DNA from 2 places in the Priestia sp. YIM B13551 genome. Region 2 is predicted to be linked to the other one. Evidence: riboswitches for the same ligand, from Rfam matches in the RefSeq annotation. Region 2 holds a riboswitch; the other holds the start of a gene.
The links. A riboswitch is a leader RNA that binds a small molecule or an ion and turns the genes downstream of it on or off. The one in region 2 is predicted to bind thiamine pyrophosphate.
Positions count from the first base shown of each region.

Region 1: another riboswitch for thiamine pyrophosphate. It lies ahead of tenA (thiaminase II); the one in region 2 lies ahead of ACFX4N_RS25985 (thiamine phosphate synthase).

Region 1 is NZ_JBHZOX010000001.1:741,500-747,089, forward strand. Features, by position in the region: gene ACFX4N_RS03840 (TspO/MBR family protein) at 31-777, opposite strand; TPP riboswitch at 1,004-1,102, shown strand; gene tenA (thiaminase II) at 1,198-1,887, shown strand; gene ACFX4N_RS03850 (aldehyde dehydrogenase) at 1,916-3,316, opposite strand; gene ACFX4N_RS03855 (ArsR/SmtB family transcription factor) at 3,330-3,632, opposite strand; partial or broken gene ACFX4N_RS03860 (SDR family NAD(P)-dependent oxidoreductase) at 3,645-4,423, opposite strand; gene ACFX4N_RS03865 (helix-turn-helix domain-containing protein) at 4,732-5,590, shown strand, end outside.
Region 2 is NZ_JBHZOX010000008.1:61,569-67,158, forward strand. Features, by position in the region: gene ACFX4N_RS25970 (thiazole synthase) at 1-240, opposite strand, end outside; gene thiS (sulfur carrier protein ThiS) at 246-449, opposite strand; gene thiO (glycine oxidase ThiO) at 446-1,573, opposite strand; gene ACFX4N_RS25985 (thiamine phosphate synthase) at 1,557-2,180, opposite strand; TPP riboswitch at 2,302-2,403, opposite strand; gene ACFX4N_RS25990 (hypothetical protein) at 2,566-2,781, opposite strand; gene crcB (fluoride efflux transporter CrcB) at 2,829-3,218, opposite strand; gene ACFX4N_RS26000 (fluoride efflux transporter FluC) at 3,219-3,617, opposite strand; gene ACFX4N_RS26005 (amino acid ABC transporter substrate-binding protein) at 3,959-4,780, shown strand; gene ACFX4N_RS26010 (amino acid ABC transporter permease) at 4,764-5,468, shown strand; gene ACFX4N_RS26015 (amino acid ABC transporter ATP-binding protein) at 5,499-5,590, shown strand, end outside.

The sequences.
Region 1 (5,590 bases), on a different contig from region 2:
GCTCTAGCTTACAAAAGCTAGAGCTTCTTTTTAAAAACGTCTATAGCGTTTAATCAATCCCACAATAATGGCAATTGCTAATAAAACAACTGAAATGATGACAGTAATGACAATTGGCTGATTTCCACTTTGCTTCACTGCAATGGCAATATAAGCCCAAATAAAAACAAGCGGATAAACAGCGTCTCGGTTTTTTAATGTAAACATAATGCCCAGCGCAGCTCCTACCAGCAGCATAATAATCGTCCATGCTAACTCGCTCAGGCCAAGCAAATGCTGTATTCCATTTGCTTGAAATACGACAAACACATTGACAATAGTCGCAACAGAAATCCATCCAAGATAAAGCGAAATCGGCAGACGCATAAACCATGTCGTCATCCGAGAATGCTGAATAATGGAATATACAATCATTAATGTGCCTAGAATAAAGAGCATAACTAAAAGAGATAACTTATAGTAATCGTTTTGGAAAATAAAGATCCACGCACTATTTAACAAACAGTTTAGAAAAAACCAAATGCCGATACGTGCATATATTTCCTTTTGATCTTCTCTTGCAAAAAATTGGCGTATAACCCAAATGGTTAATAATAAATAAATAACGCCCCAGATAGCAAAGGCATAACCCGCTGGTGTAAACAACGTAGGAACTTGCGCAGAAGCTTCTCCCGTTGTTTTGCCTCCTATTGGAATGGCATTTGCTAAATAATTCACAAGCAGTGTAATAGCCAAGCCTACTGTATTTAATACAGCATACAAACGAAATTTCGCCATTTTGTTCTCTCCTTTCTTCTATTTATATGGGAGTGTTTCGGAGACGAAAACGGCTCTTCCCTTCATTAATACCTCTTCTTCCCTAAAAATATGCATTTTTAAACAAAAATGATTAAAAATAGCTTTAAGAAATTTCCTCTTTAAGAAAGAAAAGCGGTTAGCACACAATTTCCCATAACGCTTTCTATTTTTCAGAATATATGGTAAGTTAAACATAGATTAATAGGAAGTCCACTAGGGGTGCCCACCGGCTGAGACAAGTTTTCTTGATCCCTTTGAACCTGATCTGGCTCATACCAGCGTAGGAAAGTGGCAATGTTCAGTTTTTTACTGTCCTTTGCCACTCCGTTTATAAACGGAGTGTTTTTTATTTCCTTTATGTGCTTGTTTGTGACTTCCTCATATTAAAGGAGGATTTTGATGTCATTTTCATCTCAATTAAGACAAGAAGCAAACTATATTTACGAAGCCATTTTTAACCATCCTTTTATTAAAGGAATTGCTGAAGGAAACGTGCCAAAAGAAGCGCTTATTCACTACGTTTCTCAAGATTACGAATACTTAACAGCATTTGTTCGCATTTACGGCGCTGCTTTAACGAAATGCCGCACGCGTACCGAAATGGAAGCCTTTAATGCCGGCATTTCTACGGTATTACATAGTGAAGTACACCCTCACAATAATTTTTGTGAAGTAGCAGGCGTACGTTATGAAGACCTTCACACTGAGACGCTTTCACCGACGGCCAGCCACTACATTAACCATATGACAAGCGTTGCGCATACAGGCAGCTTAGCAGAAATCATTGCAGTGCTTCTTCCATGTCCATGGACGTACGTTGAAATTGGGCAGCGCATTACAGAACAAGTAAATCCATCTCCTTCTCATCCTTTTTATGAATGGATTCAGTTTTATAATAATGAAGAAATGAATGGCACAACACAATGGTTTTGTAACAAGCTCGATGAACTCGCCGAACAAGCGACTGAAGAAGAACGTAACCGTATGAAAGATCACTTCATCAAAAGCTGTGAACTCGAGTATTTATTTTGGGAAATGGCATATATCCAAGAAAAATGGCCGCTTTCTCAGCTTTCACTTTCAAAATAACGAAAAAGCCTCCTATCAGGAGGCTCTTTTATTTCAGTAATTTTTTGATCATTTTCAAGCTTTGTTTTTCCGAAGGATAGCGGAATGACAAATCAAACTTGGTTGTTTGAGACAGCATGCTTTTAAAATGAGTAAATGTCTGAAAGCTGTCTTTTCCATGATATTGACCCGTGCCGCTTTCTCCCACTCCGCCAAACGGTAAATATGGCGTAGCGATATGCATAAGCGTATCGTTTATACAGCCTCCTCCAAATGAAAGACGCTCCGTTATGGCGTTTTGCACATCTTCACTTTCTGTAAATAAGTAAAGAGCTAACGGCTTAGCTTTTTCTTGAACTTTATGAATGACTTCGTCTAGTGTTTCATATTCAATCATAGGAAGAATAGGCCCAAAGATTTCTTCTTGCATGACATCTGAGGTCCAGCTTACTTCACTTAACACCGTAGGTTCTATTGTTAGCGTGTTTTTATTGTACCCGCCTCCAACTATAGCATTTCCGTCTTTTAAAAACTCAACTAGCCGAGTAAAATGGCGCTCACTGACAATACGGCCATAGCGGTCGCTTTCAAGCGGATTACTACCGTAAAATTGAGAAATCGCTTCGCGAAGTTTCTCTACAAGCTGCGCTTTTACCTTTTTATGCACGAGCAAATAATCAGGAGCAACGCACGTTTGGCCTGCATTCATCCCTTTACCAAACATAATTCGCTTCGCTGCAAGATCTAGGTTTGCGTCTTCATGTACAATGCACGGACTTTTTCCGCCTAGCTCAAGCGTGACGGGAATAAGCTGCTTCCCTGCTTCTTGCATAATAATTTTCCCTACATTTACACTTCCCGTAAAGAAAATATAATCAACGGGCTGTTTTAAAAGCAGACTTGTAGTGTCTACAGCCCCTTCAACCACCGTCACAAATGCTGGGTCAAAAGCTTCAGCTAGTAATTCTTGTATAACGCGAGATACGCTAGGCGTTAATTCAGAAGGTTTTATAATCGCCGTGTTTCCAGCGGCAATCGCTCCTACTAAAGGAGACAGTGCTAATTGAAACGGATAGTTCCACGGAGCAATAATTAACGCGACTCCATACGGTTCAGGAACAATTTTCCCTTTAGAGCCCACATGTGTTAAAGCGGTTTTTACTTTTTTAGGCTTCATCCATTTTGCTAAATGTTTAAGCGTAAATCGAATTTCCTCTAGTAAAATCCCAATTTCCGACGTGTAGGCCTCTACTTCAGATTTATTTAAATCTTGTTTTAAAGCATCCATAATTCTCTGCTCGTTTTGTTTGACTGCGTCTCTTAGCTTATTCAGCGCTTGAATACGGCTGTTGATACTCTTTGTCTTTTGCGCATAGAAATACTGCTTTTGTGTAGAGACAATATGTTCAATGACCGTTTCATCTGTGATATAAAATCGCTCGTGGTTCATCTCTTTCATCTCCCTATAAACATTCGGCTTCAACTGTAGCAAGCAAGCTTTTTAATAGCTCAACTGCCTCACTTAAAGCTAGTGAATAATATCTCTGCGTCCCTTTTTGCTCAATTTGCACAAGCTTTTGATCGCGTAAAATTTTTAAATGATGAGAAATTGCCGGTCGTGATAGAGTAGACTCGTTTGCAATTTCATTAACGGTTAAAGGCTCTTTTTCGGCGAGCAGCAAAATAATATCTTGTCTTGCTGAATCACTTAGAGCCTGAAAAACAGGAATGCTGGCACGAAATAACTCGACTGCTTTTTCACTCATATATATTCTCCTTTATTTAATTTCTTGTGTTCTTCGGACAACGGATGTAAGCCACTTTCTTGGCACGAAGCGCGGGATGAACGTAGCAAGACGAAACTGTACTCCTGGTACGATAACCGTCTGCCCTTTCATAAATTTTTTATAGCCAACTTTCGTTACTGTTTCTACATCCATTGCACCGCTTTGAAAAAGCTTGGAGTTGCTTAGCTGGGCTCGGTCGCTAAAACCAGTTTTAGTTGGACCCGGGCATAGAGCACTTACCGTTACATTGGTACCTTTTAATTCATTTTCAAGGGCCTCTGTGAAAGATAACACGTACGCTTTCGTTGCGTAATATACCGTCATAAGCGGACCTGGCATAAATGCAGCAACAGATGCAATGTTTAAAATTTTTCCGCGATTTCTTTTGACCATATCCGGTAAAAATAATTTTGTTAAATGAGTTAATGCTCGAATATTTAAATCAATCATGTTTAACTCTTCATCTAAAGCTGTTTCAATAAATTTGCCGTATAGTCCAAAACCAGCATTGTTCACTAAATAATCAACGTGCATTTTTTTTTTTTAAGTTCTTCATATAATGACTGTATCTCTTCTTCTCTTGATAAATCCTTAACAACCGTTATCACTTCAATATTATAAGTAGATTTTAAATTCTCTCCAATCGCTGTTAGTTTATCAGCGCTTCTGGCAACTAAAATTACAGGATGCCCATCCTTTGCGAATTGATAAGCTAACTCTTTACCTATTCCTCCCGACGCACCGGTGATGAGCGCATAATGCTGTGACATAGTGTTCACTCCTTATGTTTATATGTTCAAGAACTTAAACATTTAAACTTATCTTATAGGATTCATTTTTTCCCGTCAACTGTTTTCTATACTCTCCTTTTCTTTTATGTTTTCCATTTTTGCCATTTGCGCATTTCTGTACATTTTTTTACAAAATATGCGTTTTCTTTACATAGAAGGCTAATGTCGTCTAGTTTTGACAACCTTTGTCACCTAGCAGGAAAACAAGTGAAGATATGGTGAATACAACATACAACAAATAATCCATTACATAGTTGGATGAAAATAGATAAGGGAGGAAATGAAAAATGATGGAGACATATACAATTAAAAAAGTAAGTGATCAATTAGAGGTAGAAAAGAAAACGCTAAAACAATGGGAAAAATTATTGGGCAGCTATTTAACAATTGAACGAGTAGATGGGGCTCGTGTCTATACAGAGGAACAAATTGAATTATTTAATGATATTAAACAGCTGTTTGATGAACAATGTACGTTAGATGAAGTCAAAGAATATGTTCAGCTGCTGATAAAGGAACAAGAAGAACAGGAGCATTTAGTGATGGAATCAGAGGCAGCGGTTTCAAAAGAAGAGGAACCAGCAAAGTTGAAAACTTCTAAAAAAGAAAACGTCATTGATTTTCAAGAACATTCCAATAAACAAATAAAGCAAGAAAAGAAAAAAGCTGCTGAAAAGCAGGAAAGCATTTCAGAAAATAAGCAAGAGAAGACCCCTCCTATACCTGAAGCACGATTAGCTACTGAAGAAGAAAAGCAGGCTATTTCTGCTTCTATTGAAGAGCCAAAACCAAACGACCTTGTTGTGAATGAAAAAGAACTGCTTCAAGGGGAATTAGTAGAAGCTGTTCGCCGCTATGAAGATGTGTTTGAGGTACTTGATACATTTAAAGCTGATTTGTTAAAAGAAATGCGAGAAGGTATGCGAAATGAAGTTCGCGAAGAAATTGTCGGAGAAGTAAAAAGAGAGCTTGAAAAAAGTGCTACCCAAACTGTAGAAATGGTGGAGTCGGTCGGGGCATACATTTCTGAGTCTTCAGAACGCAGCGCAAGAGATGTAGAAAATATGTCTAAAAAAATTATCCGTTCTAACGAAAAATCGTTTGATGAAGTCACTTCTTTGATTGAAGATTATTCAACAATCGCTG
Region 2 (5,590 bases):
TACGGCCTCTTCTGCATTTTTTGCTCCAGCAGTGTTAGGCAAAAGAGTGAAACGCTTCACATCAAGCGCTTCTAATAAATTAGGCTGATTTTGATCAAAAATATCCATTCGTCTCACAGCAAATGTTAAAATTTCTGTTTCTGACTCTTCTACCGCTTGACGCTGAGTCGTAAAGTCCGGAAATTTCCCTGTTCCTAATAGTAAACGTGAATTAAATGTATATTGTCCAATTTTTAACATACTCTTCATCCTCCTCCGACAAATGAAACAACTTCTAATATATCGCCATCTTTTAAGCATGCATCGCTATGTTCTTCTTTTTGCAAAATGTTCTTGTTTAGCTCAACAATTACCACTCGTTCATGCAGGTTCTGAGCCTGCAACAAGTGCTCGACCGTTTCAATTTCATCTCCAAAAGTAACGGTCTTACCATTAATGATTAGATTCAATGAACTCCCTCCATTACTCTTGTTAGCTGAAATGATGTAAAAAATGAATGATTCGGCTTTTTCCCTAACAAAGCATCAGCCATAATTTTTCCAGTTGCAGCACTTAATAAAATACCGTTTCGGTAGTGGCCAAACGCCATGTGTAGATTCGCTATTTCAGGATGCGCTCCTAAATAAGGCCAGCCATCATTTGTTTGCGGACGAAGACCAGCCCATGCTTTTTCAAATGTGGCTTCTTTAATAGCCGGCAGAAGCGCAGAAGCTTTATTCAGCAAAAATTGAATACCTTGTGCAGAAACCGTCTTGGTAAAATCATGCTGTAGCTTAGTTGCCCCGATTACGATTCTTCCACCAGTCTTAGGCACTAAGTAAAAACCTTCATCTAAAAAAATCGTTTTAGAAAGCAGCGGCTTTTGACTTTGAAGAGCAATACACTCCCCTTTTACGGGAAACACCTGACCTACATGTTCAGAAGAAATAAAGCGTTTAGCCCATGAGCCTGCTGCAATAACTACTTTTTCTCCATAAAAAGAGCCTTTGGACGTCTGTACACCTTTTACTGTTTCATTTTCCATAATAAGAGAATGAACGTCACAGTATTCGAATACATCTGCTCCGTGATACAAGGCTCCATGAGCAAGAGCTTGCGTTAACTTAGCCGGAGCTAGCTGGCCGTCTCCCGGTATTGTAATGGCTCCGTATATGTCTGGAGAGAGCCCGGGTTCTAACAAACGCGCTTCTTTTACATCGATCCATCTTACATGTTCATCCCACCGGTGGTGCTGAGCGGCTTTTTTCTTTAATACGTGTGCATCTTCTTCTGTTACAGCGACTTTTAATAAGCCTTTTTGAATGAGCTCTACATCGATGGCCGTTTTTTCTTTTAGTTCCTTCACCAGTTCAGGAAACATGCTTCTGCTCTTAATAGCAAGGTCTAAAAGAGGACCTTCTTCATTAATTTCAGCTTGAGCACCTAAAATACCAGCGGCTGCACTTGAAGCTTCACAACCAATTTGATTGCGTTCAAGAATAGCTACTGACGCTCCTTGTTTTGACAAATGATAAGCGATAGAAGAGCTGATTATACCTCCTCCGATTAACAGTACATCATAATGCTGCTTCATTTTCTCCACCTCCAGATGTCCATATATGAGAATATTGTTTAATCGCTTTGAGGGGATCTTGCGCAAGCATGACACCAGACATCACAGCTATACCGTGTGCTCCTGTTTGAAGCACCTCTTTGGCATTTACAGGTGTAATTCCTCCAATGGCAATAACCGGTATCTGCACAGCGTCTACTACTTCTTTTAGTGCTGCTATCCCTCGACTTTTTAATCCTTTTTTTGAATGTGTTGAATAAATATGTCCGTATAGAATGTAGTGAGCACCATCTTTTTCAGCTTCTAAAGCCTCTTCCACAGAGTGAACTGATTTTCCGACAATAAGAGAAGGAAATGCGTCTATAACAACCGAAACGTCTAAACTATGATAGGCAAGCTGTACGCCTTTTGCTTTTAAAGCATGCGCTACATCAACTCGGTCATTCAAAATAATTTTAGAGCGACAAAATGGCAGGCTTTCTAGTAAACATTGAATCTGCTTTGCCGTTTTCTCTTTTTCTCTAATATGAACGGCGCCCGCAAAAGGCGCGATAGCCGTTAAAATTTTTTGAAGCTCTTCGATTGGCTGCTTATCTGTTGTAATGACATGAAATTTAGGAATATCCACATGATCGAAACCTTTCTATTCAGAATAAAGAGAAATTTCAATCACCTCATCTTGTGTAGAGGGTTTTATTACATACAAAAAACCACTCTACAACGTAGAGTGGTTAGCATGCATCGTTATGTAAACATGATCACCACTTCCCTACGCTGGTCCAAACCAGATCAGGTTCAAAGGGTCCGAAATACATTCGTCTCAGCTTCAAAAAGCTCCCCTAGTGATTGCTATTTATTGATTTTGTTTTCGCACTTAAAATTATAACACAACTAGATGTAAATACAATATCTCTTTATGCTCTTACAGCTCTCTTCTTTTTATAGATGTATCTTTTAAGCTTCTTTAGTAAGTAAGAGGCCCGGCGCACCGCATCATTCTGCTTTTTATATGGTTAGTAATCGGTATAGTCGTCAAATTCTTCTTTGTCTTTTTCCTTTTTCCGATCCCATATAAACAGCAGGAGTAACATAATAAAAGTTAGAATATAAAAACCGTAAAAAATAAATGCCGCGACAACATTTATAAATAAAAATAAAAAACCGATGATCTGACCTGCAACAGCTACAATCAACAAAATGTATTTCCAAACTTCTGCTTTTCTATCCATTCTCTACTTCTCCGTCTTTTTGTTTTTCCCTACTAGAAACGTTCTCTTTACTTAAATAAAAACGTTCCTGCCAGTAAACCGACTGTAAATAAACCAACTGTTCCAAATGCTGAAATCCCCACATACGCCAACATTTTTCGATAAGATTTTTCTCGAATTAACTGTACGGTTTCCACACTGAACGTTGAAAAAGTGGTAAAGGCACCAAAAAACCCAATGCCAATCATTAAAAATATTGAATCATCATAAGCATGACTCGGAACCTTTCCATAATAACTACCGTAAAAAAGACCAAGGCCAAACGCACCGAGCAAGTTTACAAACAGCATTGATACTGGAAAAGGAGGGTTTGAAACTATTTTTGTAACTTTTAAACCCAAAAGATAACGGCATATCCCTCCAGCTGCCCCGCCAAGTGCCAAGCTCACTATGCTCATTTACTTCACCTCATGTACTTTCACTAAATTTTCCCCTGCCGCTTCACCGCATAGATAGCCTGCTAAAGCAAGAAGGATTCCACCTACTAAAGAGACAATTACATAAATGGCTCCCCAAAATAAATGGTGCTGAGTGAGAGAAATGACGTCTCCTGCAAACGTTGAATACGTTGTAAAACCGCCGCACACGCCAACTCCTAGTCCAAGCTTTATCCATTCTTTTGGCTTTTTCCACACAAAAAATCCTGTTAATAGGCCTAGTATGAAGCTTCCTAATAGGTTTTCAATTACCGTTCCTATTGGATAGCCCGTGTATAATAAGGAAAGATTCAGCAAATAACGTGCATATGTACCAGCGATAGCACCAAAGGCAATTGAGATTAAGTTTATGGCTTTCATCATATCGCTCCGTTTCATAAATTCTTCTTTAAGTGTACCATAAGGAATTTATTTCTACCTTAACATTTAACTATATGTTTATTGCACCAAAAGTCATGAAAAAATGAAAGAGAAAATCGTCGCATGAAACTTCCTTTTTACTCCTCAAATCTCCCTTAAAAATCCACTTAATCCAAATTTTAAAATCTTTCTGTATCCTTATGACAAACCGTGTATAGAAGGTATATTTCCCTTATTTTAAGTCACATTAATCGTATAAGTTTTTTTTGTTGACTTTTGCTGTGTTCTTGTTTAGTATCACAGAGTATCATTTCCTATCAGAATACTAGGGGGTTTAGAAAATGAAGAAATTTGCTGCACTTTTGTCGCTACTATTAGCTTTCACAGTTGTGCTTGCCGCATGCGGTTCTAGCTCAAAAAATGAAGCAAACAATGGAGACAATAAATCTTCACAAGGGGATTTATATAATAAAGTGAAAAAAGATGGTGTATTAACAATTGGAACTGAAGGTACATACCCTCCGTTCACTTTTCATGATGACAAACAAAAGCTAACTGGGTTTGATGTAGAATTGGCTCAAGAAGTAGCTAAACGTCTTGGCGTAAAAGCTGAGTTCAAAGAAACACAGTGGGATGGCATGTTTGCCGGATTAGATGCTAAACGCTTTGACATGATTGCTAATGAAGTGGGTATTCGTGAAGATCGTCAAAAGAAATACGATTTCTCTGACCCATACATCCAGTCAGGCGCTGTATTAATTGTTCGTAAAGACGAAAAAGATATCAAATCATTTAAAGATTTAAAAGGAAAAAAATCAGCGCAGTCATTAACAAGTAACTATAAAGACATGGCTCAATCTTATGGTGCAAACATTACGAGTGCTGAAGGTTTTGCTCAAGCAGTAGAACTAATGAGCGCAAACCGTGTTGATGCTACAATCAACGATAAATTATCGTTCCTTGACTATAAGAAAAAGCACCCTAACGCACCTATCAAAATCGCGGATGAAAAATCCGATGGTGCTGCAAGCGGCTTTATGTTTAGAAAAGACAGCGGTAAGTTAGTGGATGAAGTAAACAAAGCATTGAAAGATATGAAAAAAGACGGAACATACGCAAAAATTTCTAAGAAATGGTTTGGCGAAGATGTTTCTCCTAAATAATATTTTTCCTGATGGAGAGCGATTGAATCAATTGATTTCAATCGCTCAATCATCTCTCCTACCAATGCTAAAGGGAGCTATTCAATATTCTATTCCACTAACATTAATCACGTTTGTACTCGGTATCATTTTAGCTGTCTTAACAGCCTTGGCTCGTTTATCATCTATAAAAGTTTTAAATATAATTGCGCGCATCTATGTATCGATTATTCGAGGTACACCGCTGCTTGTGCAATTATTTATTATTTTCTACGGCTTACCCAATTTAGATATAACAATTGATCCATTTATCTCTGCTATTATTGGATTTTCATTAAGTGTAGGTGCGTATGCATCTGAAATTATCCGAGCAGCGATTCAATCTATTCCTAAAGGACAGTGGGAAGCTGGTTACTCACTTGGTATGACCTATTCCCAAGCATTAAGACGGATTATTTTACCGCAAGCAGCACGTGTATCGATTCCGCCATTATCTAACTCTTTTATTAGCCTTATTAAAGATACGTCACTTGCATCGCTCATTCTTGTTTCTGAGATGTTCCGTAAAGCTCAAGAAATTGCTTCGACTAACTATGAATTTTTACTTCTTTATAGTGAGGCAGCGCTCTTGTACTGGATTATGTGCACAATCTTATCCATTATCCAAGGACGCATTGAAATAAGACTAGATCGTTACGTATCTAAATAACCGTTTCGAGTAGCTAAAGGAGTTTTTCATATGATTAATATCAAAAATTTGCATAAATCATTCGGTGATTTGCAAGTATTAAAAGGAATTGATTTAAAAGTTGAACAGGGCAAGGTAATTGT